3 regions of the Citrobacter meridianamericanus genome follow, and region 1 is predicted to be linked to each of the others. Evidence: riboswitches for the same ligand, from Rfam matches in the RefSeq annotation. Region 1 holds a riboswitch; each other region holds the start of a gene.
The links. A riboswitch is a leader RNA that binds a small molecule or an ion and turns the genes downstream of it on or off. The one in region 1 is predicted to bind thiamine pyrophosphate.

Region 1 (5,748 bases):
AGGGGGCGGCGGTGCAGGGACAGCGTTACTTAACGACGAACAGCAAAGGTTACGCGGTTTATGACGGCCTGACCCCGTATCGCGAAAATATGCTGATGCTGGATCTTTCTGACAGCCACAGCGATGTTGCCTTACTTGGCAACCGCAAAGGTGCGGTACCTTATCGCGGTGCGGTTGTACTGGCGGAGTATGAAACTGACAGGCGTAAACCCTGGTATTTTCTTGCCCAGCGTCCGGACGGCTCTCCGTTATCGTTTGGCTATGAGGTTGAAGATAGTGCGGGTAATAACATTGGTCTGGTCGGCCAGGGCAGTCGGTTATTTATTCGCACCAACGACATTCCTGCGTCGGTACGCGTCGCGGTTAATAAACAGCTGGGACAATTCTGCACGATTACCTTCGATAAGGCGATTGATGAGAATGAAGTCTATATTTGCCGATAAGGATGCGAAATATGAAAGAGTATCTGTATTTACTATTTTTGCTATTGTCATCCTTTGGGGTACAGGCGGGATGTACGTTTCAGTCATTAAACGGGGGAACATCGACAATCAATCTGGATATGACATCCGGTAAGGCGACAGCAAAAGTAAATCTCAATGCCAGTGGCAATATAACATGTACTGCTAATACCGATAGTTTATATTATGCAACACCCCTCAAGGATTATATTGTTGCTATCCAGGGGAGCAGCGGTAAGAAGGTATTAATTAGTATTAATTTAACGAGTAACGATTTTCCTGTCAGTATTGGTCGAACAACTGTAAGTGCCGGTGAAACACTAAATACCAAGAATTTCACCATTACAGCAAGTTATTTGAGTTCAGGTACCGCAAAACAGACGGTATCTGGCGATGCGTTTAGTTTGAGCGATTCAGCGGTCAGTATTACTGCTGAAAATGACTGCACAGCAAACTGGTTAGCTTATCTTTTTTGTTGGGCTACAAAGCGGTTGTCGAATACTTCAACCTTTACCCAGAATATGAACTTCACTGTAACGCACAAACCAACAACCTGTCGTTTCTCAAAAACTACATATGAGATAAAAATGCCGGATACGACGCTAAAAGAAATATTAAGTGCAAACAATACTAAATCAGGTTCTACAGATCTCACACTGAGTTGCGAAGGTATCAACGGCGTCACTACCAATCCAGTCAGTTTTAAAGTTGCGCGTGGCGACTGGAATGATAGTGGGACAATATTGATAAATACTTTAACGGGTGGTGCAAAGGGCGTAGGTTTCCAGATTTACAACGGCAGTGCGACCTCGCCGTTGAAATTGGGGGATACGCTGATGAACAAAATACCTAAACTGACTGAAATCAAAAGTGGCTACACGTTCCCCATCACCGCGAAATATGTTCGCGTAACAGGAGAATCACTACAGCCTGGTGAGGTACAAAGTAAAGTGATCTTTGCGGTATCTTACGACTGATTGATTGGTGGTTATTTCACGTACTTTCTTGCTGAAAGTACGTGTTTTTATTCTATTAACGATGATAAAAAATCTCGCCGTCGTAGGCTTTAATGATCTTAGCATCGGCATCATTGACCAGCACATACGCGCCGCCCATGTAGGTCCAGTGGGTGCCTGCCGTCGGTGCGGGCAGGTTGCGCAGATTCCACTGCTTTATGGTGTATTCGTCGGTGAGATACAGTGGTGGAACCTTGTCACCGGGTTTGAAATGGGTGAAGTCAGCAATAAAGCTGCTCAGCTCATACTTATCAATTCCGGTGGGGGCAGCTTTTGTGGCCGGTGCGGCCCAGACGACACTGCTCGCAAGCAGAAGTGCGCTCAGCAACATTTTATTTTTCATACCCATCCTCTCTACTTATTCGGGTCGTCAAAATCAGTCGTGTATCATTTCTGGCTTACAGGATATCTGACAAGCACTATTTTGTGAGTACTCCAGTTATTTCGTAAAAAGTGTAAATGAAGTGCAGATATGCGGCAATGTTGGCCCGCAATTTACAACATGGCGTGCAGACAGTATCCTGTCGCTGAAACCGGTGTAACATGTTTCGGTTTCAACGACTCGGGGTGCCCTTCCTGGTGAAGGCTGAGAAATACCCGTACCACCTGATCTGGATAATGCCAGCGTAGGGAAGTCTGACACTGCTCGTGTCCCTTCTTCGCGCGGGCAGGAGCTGAACCATGCAGCCTGACCTGCACTGCCGCGCGCTTGCGGCCCACACCTTACATCAATTTAGAACGCTTTCCCCACTCACACACTGTATGACCAACGAGGTTGTGCAAAGCTTTACGGCCAATACGTTACTCGCACTTGGCGCATCACCAGCGATGGTGATCGAACCTGAAGAAGCCAGCCAGTTTGCGCCTATCGCCAGTGCGCTGCTAATTAACGTGGGTACGCTGACCGAGAGCCGCGCCATTGCCATGCGCGCGGCGGTCGAACAGGCGCTGCGGGCTAATACTCCCTGGACGCTCGATCCCGTTGCCGTAGGCGCACTGGCGTATCGTCGTCGCTTCTGTCTGGATTTACTGGCGCTACAGCCCGCCGCTATTCGCGGTAATGCCTCGGAAATCCTTGCGCTGGCGGGGATGAACGGTGGAGGGCGCGGTGTAGACACGACTGATACACCAGCGGTAGCCCTCCCGGCTGCGCAGGCGCTGGCGCGTCAGGTTGGGACCGTTGTCGTGGTTACCGGCGAAGTTGACTACGTTACCGATGGTCAGCGTACCGTCTGCGTGAACGGCGGTGACCCGTTGATGACCCGAGTGGTGGGTACCGGATGTGCGCTGTCGGCGGTTGTTGCGGCCAGTTGTGCTTTGCGTGGTGACAGACTTGATAACGTCGCTTCAGCCTGCAGCTGGATGAAACAGGCCGGACAAATAGCTACAGAACAATCAACCGGACCGGGAAGTTTTGTTCCGGCATTTATCGACGCCCTCTATAACCTGACCGCCCAGGAGCAAGCATGAAACGGATTAACGCATTAACGATCGCAGGAACCGATCCAAGCGGTGGCGCAGGTATTCAGGCCGATTTAAAAACCTTCTCGGCGCTTGGCGCATACGGCTGCTCGGTTATTACCGCGTTGGTGGCACAAAATACGCGCGGGGTGCAGTCGGTGTATCGCATTGAACCTGACTTTGTTGCTGCACAACTGGACTCGGTGTTTAGTGATGTACGTATCGACACAACCAAAATTGGTATGCTGGCGGAGACGGATATTGTTGAAGCGGTTGCCGAACGTTTGCGTCGTCATCGAGTACGAAATGTGGTGCTGGATACGGTGATGCTGGCGAAAAGCGGCGATCCGCTGTTATCTCCTTCTGCGGTAGAAACGCTGCGTACCCGTTTGCTGCCACAGGTCTCGATTATCACACCAAATTTACCCGAAGCCGCGGCACTTCTCGGGGCATCGCATGCGCAAACTGAGCAGGAGATGTTAGAGCAGGGAAGGGCGCTACGGGCGCTGGGCTGTGAGGCGGTGTTAATGAAAGGGGGACATCTCGATGATGTGCAAAGCCCGGACTGGCTCTTTACCCGTGAGGGTGAACAGCGTTTTACCGCGCCAAGGGCGATGACCAAAAATACCCATGGCACCGGCTGTACGCTCTCGGCGGCGCTGGCGGCGCTGCGCCCACGTCATGATAACTGGGCAGAAACAGTACAGGAGGCAAAGCTGTGGCTTTCAGCTGCGCTGGCGCAAGCCGACACCCTGGAAGTTGGCGAGGGAATAGGTCCGGTACATCATTTCCACGCGTGGTGGTAATCGGTATACTGGCTGCAGAAACGGCTGCAGGAAAAGATAAATGGAACAAGCGCATACCCAGCTTATCGCGCAACTGAATGAGCGCATTTCAGCGGCTGATAACACACCGCTGTATCTGAAGTTTGCCCAAACGGTGAAAAACGCTGTGCGCAGCGGGGTTCTGGAGCATGGGAATATCCTGCCGGGCGAGCGCGATCTCAGTCAGTTGACCGGCGTTTCGCGAATTACGGTGCGTAAGGCGATGCAGGCCCTGGAAGAAGAAGGCGTAGTGACGCGTGCCCGTGGTTATGGGACACAGATCAACAACATTTTCGAGTATTCGCTCAAAGAGGCGCGTGGTTTTTCCCAGCAGGTGGTGTTGCGCGGTAAAAAACCAGATACGTTGTGGGTCAACAAGCGCATTGTGCCCTGCCCGGAAGAGGTGGCCCAGCATCTGGCGGTTGCCGTAGGGAGTGACGTCTTTCTGCTCAAGCGCATTCGCTATGTAGATGAAGACGCGGTTTCTATTGAAGAGTCATGGGTTCCTGTCCATCTAATCCATGATGTCGATGCCATCGGCGTTTCACTGTATGACTATTTTCGCAGCCAGCATATCTTCCCGCAGCGCACGCGCTCACGCGTCAGCGCCCGAATGCCTGACGCAGAGTTTCAGGCACATATACAAATGGACAGCAAAGTGCCGGTACTGGTGATCAAGCAGGTAGCGCTTGACCAACAGCAACGGCCCATTGAATACAGCATCAGCTACTGTCGAAGCGATCTATACGTCTTTGTGTGCGAGGAGTAGCGCCTCGCGCGAGGGTGCGCAATCGCCGCCGCGATGCCCGACTACCCAGGACGCTACCGCGTTACCCAGCAGTACGGCTTCCGCCAGCGTCCAGCCAGATGCCAGCCCGGCCAGCATGCCGCCAGCATGGCTGTCACCTGCACCAATGGTATCAACAACCGTCGTCGCAAATGCCGGTACGCAACCGGATGTCTGCGCGCTGAAATACCACGCACCGTCTTTATCGTGACGGACCACCACCGGCGCGGCGAAACGTCGTACCCACTCTGCGCCAAAACCTTCTACATCCTGACTCAATGCAAACCGCTCGGCGGCAATCTCCGCCTCCTGACGATTGAGTGATACCAGCGGGCGGCAGGCCATAATGCGGGTCATCAAGGCCTCGGAAATGTCACCTATACGTGGTCCAAAATCGATAAATGGCATCACTTCATCCAGACCTTCCAGCCACTGCACCAGCAGTTCACCGCATCCAGAGGCTAACTGATAGCCCGAAAGATAAACCAGGCTGTGGCGAGGGATATCAAGCTGCGCCAGCCAGTCTGCATTCCATTGATTCTCAACGCCGCTAAAGGACATAAAGGTACGTTCACCATCAGGCTCCACTAGTGCCAGGCACCAGCCGTTATCGCCTTCAGCATTGTCGATTAAACTTTGCAGTCCCTCTTTTGCCATCCGGTTGCGGATAATATCGGCCCATACCCCCTGACCCAGCGGTAACGCATTACTGGCGTCGATACCTAAACGTTTGAGCGCTACGGCAATATTGAGCGCACAGCCGCCAACGTTCACCCCTTGCTGTTTGAGTTCAATGTCACATCCGCGCCAGGGAAGGGCATACGCATCGGCAATGACATCAATCACCGCCGCGCCTACCACCGTCACCGGCCGCTGTGTGCGTAACTGCGGGAGAAGTTGTTGCAGACGCGTGGTGCTCATAGCGCCTCCCGTTGCTCGCGCAGTCGCAGTAATCCGCTGGCGTAGCGCATAAAGTCCAGCTGATTTACCGCATCGAGCTCATGTTTCAGGGCCGGGTTAATCGCGTTTATGCCGTGCAGCGCGCCACAAATGGCGGTTGCCATCGCCCCGATGGTGTCAGTATCGCCCCCCAGATTCGCACACAGAATGGCGCAGCGGTTGGGATCGGTCTGCGCCAGTTCGACCATGGCGATGGCGCAAGGCACGGATTCAATGGTGCTGGTTCCGGCTCCCACCAC
Region 2 (5,748 bases), 2.5 Mb from region 1:
CTGAAGTTGGACGAGGTAAACGCTCGCGACTGACATTCCTCTATACCGGGCTGGCGCTCCAGCAGCAGCGCGCGGAAGACCTACTGGAACAGGATCGCATCGATCAACTGGTGCAACTGGTCGGTGACAAAACGGCCGTACGGCAAATGCTGGTCTCCCATCTGGGTCGCAGCTTTCGCCAGGGTCGGCATATCATGCGCGTTCTCTATTATCGCCCCATGCACAACCTGCTGCCCGGCACGGCATTACGCCGCTCCGAAACCCATATCGCCCGGCAAATCTTCAGCGCCTTAATTCGGGTAAATGAGGAAAATGGGGAACTGGAAGCGGACATTGCCCATCACTGGCAGCAAATTTCACCTTTACACTGGCGATTTTTCCTGCGTCCGGGGATCCATTTTCATCATGGCCGCGAACTGGAAATGGCAGATGTTATCGCCTCACTGATGCGCATTAACAGCCTGCCGCTGTACTCACACATCACGCAGATCGTCTCTCCCACGGCCTGGACGCTGGATATCCATCTGGCCCAGCCAGACCGCTGGCTTCCCTGGCTATTGGGGCAGGTCCCCGCCATGATCCTGCCGCGAGAATGGGAAACGCTAAACAACTTCTCCAGTCACCCGATTGGTACCGGTCCGTATGCGGTAATACGAAACACCAATAACCAACTGAAAATTCATGCATTTGATGATTACTTTGGCTACCGGGCCCTGATCGACGAAGTTAACGTTTGGGTATTACCTGACATCGGCGAAGAGCCAGGCGGCGGTTTGACGCTACAAGGTCCCACCGAGGATGAAAAGGCGATCGAAAGCCGCCTCGAAGAAGGTTGCTACTACCTGCTGTTTGATGCGCGTAGCCACCGTGGAGCTAACCAGGAGGTCCGCGAATGGGTAAGCCGCATTCTCTCGCCGACCAATTTAATCTGCCACGCCGACGAACAGTACCAGCGACTGTGGTTTCCCGCGTATGGTTTACTCCCCCGCTGGCATCACGCAAAACCCGGCCATGGTGAAAAACCCGCCGGGCTGGAAACGCTGACGATCACCTACTATCGCGATCACATCGAACATCGGATTATTGCGCAGATCATGAAGACGTTGCTGGCGCAGCATCAGGTGCAGTTGACTATTCAGGAGATCGACTACGATCAATGGCATGCAGGAGAAATCGTCAGCGATATCTGGCTTAACAGCGCCAACTTTACCCTACCGCTCGACTTCTCACTGTTCGCCCATTTGTGCGAAGTCCCGTTACTGCAAAACTGTATCTCGCGTGACTGGGAAAACGATGCGGCCCGCTGGCGAACGGGCGAAATGAGCCTGGCTGCATGGTGCCAACAGCTGCTCGCCACAAAGGCCATTGTGCCGTTAATCCACCACTGGCTGATCATTCAGGGGCAGCGCAGTATGCGCGGACTGCGTATGAATACTCTCGGCTGGTTTGATTTTAAATCGGCGTGGTTTGCTCCGCCGGATCCTTAATTGCTGCTAAGCAACAAAATCATTACACTAACGCCGTTCTCAACGGGGTGCTAAATAAAAACATACACAAAATCATTCGATCTGCGTATGGGCTGAGAGATACCCGTCGAACCTGATCCGGATAATGCCGGCGAAGGGATTTGAGGCTTATCTCAAGTCCTTTGCCACCCAACTCTTGAGGTGCAAAGTGTTTAAAAAATGTCTTCCGCTTTTACTGCTGTGCGCAGCGCCTGTCTTCGCCAAACCTGTACTGACCGTCTATACCTACGACTCGTTCGCTGCTGACTGGGGGCCGGGTCCGACAATCAAAAAAGCGTTTGAAGCTGACTGCAACTGTGAATTGAAACTGGTCGCGCTGGAAGATGGCGTTTCGCTGCTTAACCGCCTGCGCATGGAAGGAAAAAACAGCAAAGCCGACGTTGTGCTGGGCCTGGATAACAATCTTCTGGAAGCCGCTACACAAACTAACCTGTTCGCCAAAAGTGGCGTAGCAAGTGACGCCGTTAACGTGCCCGGTGGCTGGAAAAACGATACCTTCGTTCCGTTTGACTACGGTTATTTCGCCTTCGTTTATGATAAAAACAAGCTGACGAATCCGCCTAAAAGCCTGAAGGAACTGGTTGAAAGCGACCAAAAATGGCGCGTCATTTATCAGGATCCGCGTACCAGCACGCCGGGGCTGGGTCTGCTGCTATGGATGCAGAAAGTCTATGGCGATAAAGCGCCAGAGGCCTGGCAGAAACTGGCGGCAAAAACCGTCACCGTCACCAAGGGCTGGAGTGAAGCCTACGGCCTGTTCCTGAAAGGTGAAAGCGATCTGGTACTCAGCTATACCACCTCTCCGGCTTATCACATCATCGCCGAGAAAAAAGACAACTACGCCGCCGCTAACTTTAGCGAAGGCCATTATTTGCAGGTGGAAGTCGCCGCGCGTACTGCGGCCAGCAAGCAGCCGGAACTGGCCGAGAAGTTCCTCAAGTTTATGGTGTCTACGGCATTCCAGAATGCGATTCCAACCGGCAACTGGATGTATCCGGTGACGCAGGTCGCCCTACCGTCAGGATTTGAGCAATTGGAAAAACCAGCCACTGCGCTCGAATTTACCCCGCAGCAGGTTGCGGCTCAACGTCAGGCATGGATTAGCGAATGGCAACGCGCCGTCAGCCGTTAATTCCCGGCTGGCTGGTTCCAGGGCTTACCGCCGCCACGCTGATGGTGACCGTGGCCCTGGCCGCGTTTCTGGCGCTGTGGTTTAACGCCCCGCAGGGAGAGTGGTCCTCGCTGTGGCAAGATGACTACCTGTGGCATGTGGTGCGCTTTTCTTTCTGGCAGGCTTTTCTATCCGCTGTGTTGTCGGTTATCCCGGCGATTTTCCTTGCCCGGGCGCTCTATCGTCGCCGTTTTCCAGGACGTCTGGCGCTGCTGCGCCTGTGCGCCATGACGTTAATCCTGCCGGTGCTGGTCGCGGTATTCGGTATTCTTAGCGTCTATGGTCGTCAGGGCTGGTTGGCCTCGCTCTGGCATGCCTTAGGGCTGGAATGGACCTTTTCGCCTTACGGTTTGCAGGGCATTCTGCTGGCGCACGTCTTTTTCAATCTGCCGATGGCCAGCCGTCTGCTGTTGCAGTCGCTGGAGAATATTCCCGGCGAACAGCGACAGTTAGCCGCTCAACTCGGGATGCGCGGCTGGCATTTCTTCCGTTTTGTTGAATGGCCGTGGCTTCGTCGGCAAATCCTTCCCGTCGCAGCGCTCATCTTTATGCTGTGCTTCGCCAGCTTCGCCACCGTTCTGTCGCTGGGCGGCGGGCCACAGGCCACCACTATCGAACTGGCTATCTATCAGGCGCTGAATTTTGATTACGATCCTGCCCGCGCCGCCATGCTGGCGTTGATCCAGATGCTGTGTTGTTTAGCGCTGGTGCTACTCAGCCAACGCCTGAGCCGTGCTATTGCGCCGGGCACCACACTGGTTCAGGGCTGGCGCGATCCAGACGATCGTTTGCACAGCCGTCTGGCCGACTCGCTGCTGATTATTCTGGCCCTGCTGCTGTTGCTACCGCCGCTGCTGGCGGTGATTGTCGATGGTCTTAACCGTCAGGTACTGGATGTGCTTACGCAGCCAGCACTATGGCAGGCGTTGGGAACCTCACTGCGCATCGCGCTGGCGGCAGGTGCGTTGTGCGTCATACTCACCATGATGCTGTTATGGAGTAGTCGTGAACTGCGTGCCCGCCAACAGATGCTGGCAGGACAAATGCTGGAGCTGAGCGGCATGATGATCCTCGCTATGCCAGGCATCGTGCTGGCAACCGGCTTCTTTCTGCTGCTCAATAATACTGTTGGGCTCCCCGAATCCGCTGACGGCATTGTCATTTTTACCAATGCACTCATGGCGATCCCCTACGCATTGAAGGTGCTGGAAAACCCAATGCGTGACGTGACCGCGCGTTACAGTATGTTGTGCCAGTCGTTAGGAATCGAGGGATGGTCGCGCCTGAAAATGGTTGAACTTCGCGCCCTGAAGCGCCCGCTGGCGCAGGCGATGGCATTTGCCTGTGTGCTGTCGATTGGTGATTTTGGCGTAGTGGCGTTATTTGGCAACGAGGATTTCCGCACCCTGCCGTTTTATTTATATCAGCAGATTGGATCTTATCGCAGTCAGGATGGCGCGGTGACGGCGTTTTTGCTGCTGATCCTGTGCTTTACACTGTTTACTGTTATTGAGAAATTGCCGGGGCGAAATGTTAAAACTGATTGATATCACATGGCTTTATCACCATTTGCCAATGCGCTTTACGTTGTCAATCGCGCGCGGTGAGCAGGTAGCGATACTCGGGCCAAGCGGCGCCGGGAAAAGCACGCTGCTGAATCTGATAGCCGGCTTTCTCACGCCAGCCAGCGGCACCATGATGATTGCAGGTGAAGATCACACCACCACACCGCCCTCTCGTCGCCCCGTTTCGATGCTGTTTCAGGAAAACAACCTGTTCAGTCATCTGAACGTGCAGCAAAATATCGGCCTGGGCCTTAATCCTGGATTGAAGCTGAACGCATCGCAACGGGAGAAAATGCACTTCATCGCCCGGCAAATGGGAATTGACTCACTGCTGGAGCGACTGCCCGGAGAGCTTTCCGGCGGGCAACGACAGCGCGTGGCGCTGGCGCGTTGTCTGGTACGCGAACAACCCATTTTGCTGCTTGATGAACCTTTTTCTGCACTAGACCCTGCGCTGCGCCAGGAGATGTTAACGCTGGTGGCCGAAGTCTGTCGCGAGAAGCAACTGACGTTACTGATGGTTTCCCACAGCGTAGAAGATGCGGCGCGAATTGCGCCCCGCTCGATTGTGGTCGCCGACGGGCGCATCGCCTGGCAGGGCGATACGGACGATCTGTTAAGCGGCAACGCTAGCGCCTCGGCGCTATTGGGCATTAAAACCGGATGACAAGTTGGCAGATTTCCCAGGCCGGATAAGCATTAGCGCCATCCGGCAAAAGATTCGTCAGTAACCCACGACTTTACGCAGAATATCGATATACACCGGCATCAGTGGATGTCGCAGCAACGCCACCAACGCAACCACGCCGATGCCGAGCGTCAACGGCGCCAGATACAACAAACGGCTGCGGGGGAAATACGCGGTTAAGCGATCGACAGCCGCTTTGCCGCTGCGCCACAATCGCCAGCAAAACCAACCGCCTACCCACAGCAGCAGCGCCGTCGCCAGCAGCAACCATTTGAAATCCCCGCTCTGCATATCAGCAGGAATATCGATTGCTGCCCCCGCCAGGATACCCGGCAGAAAATAGAACGGTGGCCACAACACACAGCCGATGATATTGGGCACAATAAATTTCGCGACAGGTAGATCCAGCATGCCCGCCACCATCGGCACCAAAGGCCGCGTCGGGCCAACAAAGCGCCCCACCAGGATGGTAAACATGCTGTGCTGATGCAGCGCGTGCTCGGTTTTATCCAGCAACGCCTTGTTCTTTTTCATGAACGACCAACGGTGCAGCGGCTTTTTAAAACGCCAGCCCAGCCAGAAGGAGATCCAGTCTCCCAATAAGCAACCAATGATGCCCACAAGCCAGGCATGCCAGAAGTTCAGTTCGCCACTACCAATCAGCGCCCCCAGCCCCGCCATCATCACGGTACCGGGCAGAATCAGGCCAACCAGCGCCAGCGACTCCAGAAAGGCCACCAAAAGTACGGCGATCAGAGAGTACAGGGCGGACTGGAGAATAAAGTGTTCCAGCAATGC
Region 3 (5,748 bases), 2.3 Mb from region 1:
TGTACCCATGCCAACGCGCGGTCCAGGCTCACGCGATGACCCGTAGAGATAAACAACGGGTTACAGCGTGCTTTGCTGCGCCAGACCCACGCCAGCTGTTCGTCTTTATCCAGCAACGGCGCTAGCGCTCCGGGTTCGGCAGCGAGCGGCTCAAACTTGCCGCATAACCGTTTTTTCGCCACGCCAATCGTCGGGACATCCACCAGCAGACCAAAATGGCTGGCTACGCCCAGGCGACGCGGGTGAGAGATACCGTGACCGTCAACGAACAGCAGATCGGGCTTGTGCGAGAGCAACTGCCAGGCAGCCATCAACGCGGGCGTTTCACGAAAGGAGAGAAAGCCTGGAATGTAAGGCATGGTGGTGGCGATTCGCGCCACCTTGTATTCAACCAGTTCCAGCGTCGGGTATTTCAGTAAGACCATTGCGGCCCGCGTCACTTCGCCGCCCTGCTCAAACCCTACGTCCGCCCCGCCGATCAGATCCGGCGGATCGTTCTGCAGGCGATCCTCGCGGATCACCGAAGAGGCCAGTTCAAGCTGCTGCGCGCGCAGCGACGCGAGATCCATTAGCGGTGGTACTGCGCCGACAGGCGATGTACCGCCTCGACAAAGACACCCGCATGTTCTGGCGGTACATCCTGATGAATGCCATGGCCCAGGTTAAAGACATGGCCTTCACCCTGACCAAATCCGGCCAGAATTGTCGCCACTTCTTCTTCGATGCGGGCTGGCGGCGCATACAGCATGGATGGATCCATATTGCCCTGTAGCGCCACTTTATGACCCACACGACGACGCGCGTCGGCAATATCAGTGGTCCAGTCGAGGCCTAACGCATCACAGCCGGTTTCTGCCATCGCTTCCAGCCACTGACCGCCGCCTTTGGTGAACAGCGTCACCGGTACACGACGACCGTCGTTCTCGCGCAGCAGACCATCGACGATTTTGTGCATGTAGTACAGGGAGAACTGCTGATAGTCGCGACCGGTCAGCACACCGCCCCAGGTATCGAAAATCATCACCGACTGCGCGCCCGCTTTGATCTGCGCGTTCAGGTACAGCGTGACGCTCTTCGCCAGCTTATCCAGCAGCAGATGCAGCGCTTTTGGATCGGCGTACATCATCTTTTTAATCACGGTGAAGGCCTTGCTGCTACCGCCTTCGACCATATAGGTCGCCAGCGTCCACGGGCTACCGGAGAAGCCGATCAGCGGCACTTCGCCTTTCAGTTCACGCCGAATCGTGCGCACCGCATTCATCACATAACCCAGCCCATCTTCCGGGTCCGGGATCGGCAGTTTGTCGACATCAGCCTTGCTGGTAATCGGTGAGGTAAAACGTGGACCTTCTCCGGCTTCAAAATACAGCCCAAGCCCCATCGCATCCGGAATCGTCAGGATATCCGAGAAGAGGATCGCGGCATCAAGCTTATAACGACGCAGCGGCTGCAGCGTGACTTCGCAGGCCAGCTCGGCATTTTTGCACAGCGCCATAAAATCGCCCGCCTCGGCGCGCGTGGCTTTATATTCCGGTAGATAGCGGCCCGCCTGGCGCATCATCCATACCGGAGTGACATCAACGGGCTGGCGCAGCAGCGCACGCAGATAACGATCGTTCTTCAGTTCGGTCATTTTTGCAGTTCCTTATTGCGTCAGTCCATCAGTGTATCATCACTCGTTCTTTACTCGTACTCAGCCCGACACATTGCCACAGTGTCTTCAATCAATCGACGCGCGACGGTGCCTGGCGGGGGAAGCAGCGGTAAATTATCGTAGCGATACCAGTTCGCCTCCAGCAGTTCTTTCGGGTCGATAACAATCTCCCCGCTATCATACTCTGCCATAAATGCGGTCATCAAAGACTGTGGGAACGGCCACGGCTGAGAAGTGACATAGCGCAGGTTTTTAACCTTAATGCCGCTCTCTTCCATGACTTCACGCGCCACCGCCTGTTCAAGGGTCTCACCCACTTCGACAAAGCCCGCCAGCACGGTATGCACGCCGTTGCGATGGCGAACATGTTGGGCGAGCAAGATAGCGTCGTCACGGCGGATAGCGACGATAATGCAGGGGGCAATTTGCGGGTAGTAGCGTTCCCGGCAGTGGCTGCACAGCATCGCCCATTCCGTTTTACTCGGGTGCATCGTGTGCCCACAGTAGCCGCAGAATTTATGCGAGCGGTAAAACTCAGCCAGCTGTACGCCGCGTCCGGCCAGTTGAAACAGGCCAACATCCTGGTCTATAACCTGGCGCACCGACCCCATATCGTGTCGACGTTGCTGCTGCACCAGCCAGACCGTTTCCCCTTCCCATTCGCCGATAGAAAGTGCGCGCTGCCCGGTCAGATCAAAACGTGCCGCGTCACCGTGAGGCAGTTCACCATGCGGCAACCATAACTTTTGCTCATGACTGACAATCCACCAGCCGCTATCTAATTTTTCAATTATACGATCCATATCTCTTGCGCAACCTTTGCTTCACAGGCATGTTGTTTACATTATTTTTACATTTACGGGTGAGCAGTTCTTAAACACCATCTTGCGGAGTCAATCATGTTAAACCAGCTGGAAAGCCTGACGGAGCACGTCGGAGGAAGTAATAAACTGGTTGATCGCTGGCTACATGTACGTAAGCACCTGCTCGTGGCTTACTACAATCTGGTTGGCATTAAGCCTGGCAAAGAATCGTACATGCGGCTCAATGAAAAGGCGCTGGATGATTTTTGTCAGAGCCTGGTCGATTACCTCTCCACCGGACACTTCAGTATTTATGAACGTATTCTCCATAAATTGGAAGGGAACGGGCAGCTTTTAAAAGCGACAAAAATTTGGCCGCTGCTGGAAGCCAACACACAACAGATCATGGACTACTATGACACCAGTCTGGAGACCGCCATTGATCATGATAACTTCCTTGAATTTCAACAGGCTTTATCAGATATCGGCGAGGCGCTGGAAGCCAGGTTCGTACTCGAAGATAAGCTGATCATGCTGGTATTTGATGCGATGCACGAGAGTGGCACTCTCAAACGTCCTGCTTGAGATTTGTCGCATTAACGCGTAATTTACATTCATTACCTCTTTACTGAGGTTACTTCTTGTCGGAGTGCTTATTTTCCACAACAGCATGAGTGGAAAAGGCTGAGACCGTTAATTCGGGATCCGCGGAACCTGATCAGGTTAAAACCTGCGAAGGGAACAAGAGTCAATCTGCAATAGCATCGCCCCCGGGCGAGCTTATCTCTTGCTTCATCCGTCGTCTGACAAGCCATATCCTTACTTTTATTTGGAATGAGCTATGTCTGCCACTACTAAACCATCACGCCGCGAACAGCGCGCTCAAGCCCAACACTTTATCGATACCCTGGAAGGGACCGCCTTTCCGAACTCAAAACGCATCTACATCACCGGCTCGCAGGCGGATATCCGCGTCCCTATGCGCGAAATCCAACTTAGCCCGACGCTGATTGGCGGCAGCAAAGACAATCCGCAATTTGAAGATAACGAAGCCGTACCGGTGTACGACACCTCCGGGCCGTATGGCGATCCTGACGTGGCGATTAACGTCCAGCTGGGGCTGGCGAAACTGCGCCAGCCGTGGATTGTGGCGCGTAACGATAGCGAAGAATTAGACGACCGTAGCTCCGCTTACACCAAAGAGCGCCTGGCCGACGATGGCCTGGACGAGCTACGTTTCAGCGGCCTGCTGACGCCAAAGCGCGCCAAAACCGGTAAGCGCGTGACCCAACTGCATTACGCCCGTCAGGGGATTGTCACGCCGGAAATGGAGTTTATCGCTATCCGTGAAAACATGGGGCGCGAGCGTATTCGTAGTGAAGTGCTGCGCCACCAGCATCCGGGGATGAACTTTGGCGCTCGCCTGCCGGAAAATATCACTCCGGAATTCGTGCGTGATGAAGTCGCTGCAGGCCGGGCGATTATTCCTGCTAACATCAACCACCCGGAATCCGAACCGATGATCATCGGCCGCAACTTCCTGGTAAAGGTGAACGCCAACATCGGTAACTCGGCGGTCACCTCCTCTATCGAAGAAGAGGTCGAAAAGCTGGTATGGTCAACCCGCTGGGGAGCAGATACGGTGATGGACCTCTCCACCGGTCGCTATATTCACGAAACCCGCGAGTGGATCCTGCGTAATAGCCCGGTGCCGATAGGCACCGTACCGATCTACCAGGCGCTGGAGAAGGTCAATGGGATCGCCGAAGATCTCACCTGGGAAGCATTCCGCGATACGTTGCTGGAACAAGCCGAACAGGGCGTCGACTACTTCACCATTCACGCGGGCGTGCTGCTGCGCTACGTGCCGATGACCGCTAAACGCCTGACCGGAATTGTCTCGCGCGGCGGCTCAATCATGGCGAAATGGTGCCTCTCCCATCACAAAGAGAACTTCCTGTTTGAACATTTCCGTGAGATTTGCGAAATCTGCGCCGCCTACGACGTTTCACTCTCTCTTGGCGATGGTCTGCGTCCGGGTTCGATTCAGGATGCCAACGACGAAGCGCAGTTCGCCGAACTGCATACGCTGGGCGAGCTGACCAAAATCGCCTGGGAATACGACGTGCAGGTGATGCTCGAAGGCCCAGGGCATGTACCGATGCAGATGATCCAGCGCAACATGACCGAAGAACTGGAACACTGCCACGAGGCGCCGTTCTACACCTTAGGGCCGCTCACCACCGACATCGCGCCGGGCTATGACCACTTCACCTCCGGCATTGGCGCGGCGATGATCGGCTGGTTTGGCTGCGCGATGCTGTGCTACGTCACACCAAAAGAACATCTCGGTTTACCGAACAAAGAAGATGTGAAACAGGGGCTGATCACCTACAAGATCGCCGCTCACGCCGCTGACCTCGCCAAAGGGCATCCGGGCGCGCAGATCCGCGATAACGCGATGTCGAAAGCACGCTTCGAATTCCGCTGGGAAGATCAGTTTAACCTCGCGCTCGACCCATTCACCGCCCGCGCTTATCACGATGAAACCCTGCCGCAGGAGTCCGGTAAGGTCGCTCACTTCTGCTCCATGTGTGGGCCGAAGTTCTGCTCGATGAAAATCAGCCAGGAAGTGCGTGATTACGCCGCCGCGCAAACCATTGAATTGGGGATGGCGGATATGTCGGAAAACTTCCGCGCCAAAGGCGGCGAAATCTACCTTAAAAAAGAGGAGGCGTAATGTACCAGCCTGATTTCCCGACCGTGCCGTTCCGCCTCGGGCTTTATCCGGTGGTGGATAGCGTGGCATGGATTGAGCGTCTACTGGAGGCGGGCGTGCGCACGATCCAGTTGCGTATCAAAGATAAACGCGATGAAGAGGTGGAAGCGGATGTTATCGCTGCCATCGCGCTGGGGCGTCGTTATGACGCCCGCCTGTTTATCAACGACTACTGGCGGCTGGCGATTAAGCACAACGCCTACGGCGTGCATTTGGGCCAGGAAGATCTCGAAACTACCGATCTGCAGGCCATTCAGGCGGCGGGCTTACGCCTGGGGGTTTCCACCCACGATGATATGGAGATAGACGTCGCACTGGCCGCTAAGCCTTCTTACATCGCACTCGGCCACGTTTTCCCCACGCAAACCAAGCAGATGCCTTCCGCTCCGCAGGGGCTGACACAGCTGGCAGGTCATATTGCGCGTCTGGCCGACTATCCAACCGTCGCCATCGGCGGCATCAGTCTGGAACGTGCGCCCGCGGTGCTGGCAACCGGCGTCGGCAGCATTGCC

Region 2: linked by a shared signal. The riboswitch ahead of thiB (thiamine ABC transporter substrate binding subunit) and the one ahead of thiM (hydroxyethylthiazole kinase) in region 1 are both predicted to bind thiamine pyrophosphate.
Region 3: linked by a shared signal. The riboswitch ahead of thiC (phosphomethylpyrimidine synthase ThiC) and the one ahead of thiM (hydroxyethylthiazole kinase) in region 1 are both predicted to bind thiamine pyrophosphate.

The regions. Positions count from the first base shown of each region.
Region 1 covers NZ_CP101036.1:1,987,222-1,992,969, forward strand. Annotated here, with positions in the region: gene NMD08_RS09405 (fimbrial biogenesis outer membrane usher protein) at 1-443, shown strand, start outside; gene NMD08_RS09410 (fimbrial protein) at 455-1,438, shown strand; gene NMD08_RS09415 (RcnB family protein) at 1,494-1,826, opposite strand; TPP riboswitch at 2,031-2,127, shown strand; gene thiM (hydroxyethylthiazole kinase) at 2,159-2,947, shown strand; gene thiD (bifunctional hydroxymethylpyrimidine kinase/phosphomethylpyrimidine kinase) at 2,944-3,744, shown strand; gene NMD08_RS09430 (GntR family transcriptional regulator) at 3,785-4,531, shown strand; gene NMD08_RS09435 (PfkB family carbohydrate kinase) at 4,505-5,470, opposite strand; gene NMD08_RS09440 (ADP-ribosylglycohydrolase family protein) at 5,467-5,748, opposite strand, start outside.
Region 2 covers NZ_CP101036.1:4,446,237-4,451,984, forward strand. Annotated here, with positions in the region: gene sgrR (HTH-type transcriptional regulator SgrR) at 1-1,487, shown strand, start outside; TPP riboswitch at 1,521-1,644, shown strand; gene thiB (thiamine ABC transporter substrate binding subunit) at 1,675-2,658, shown strand; gene thiP (thiamine/thiamine pyrophosphate ABC transporter permease ThiP) at 2,634-4,244, shown strand; gene thiQ (thiamine ABC transporter ATP-binding protein ThiQ) at 4,228-4,929, shown strand; gene NMD08_RS21710 (DedA family protein) at 4,987-5,748, opposite strand, start outside.
Region 3 covers NZ_CP101036.1:4,983,595-4,989,342, forward strand. Annotated here, with positions in the region: gene nfi (deoxyribonuclease V) at 1-569, opposite strand, end outside; gene hemE (uroporphyrinogen decarboxylase) at 569-1,633, opposite strand; gene nudC (NAD(+) diphosphatase) at 1,684-2,457, opposite strand; gene rsd (sigma D regulator) at 2,554-3,042, shown strand; TPP riboswitch at 3,093-3,215, shown strand; gene thiC (phosphomethylpyrimidine synthase ThiC) at 3,299-5,197, shown strand; gene thiE (thiamine phosphate synthase) at 5,197-5,748, shown strand, end outside.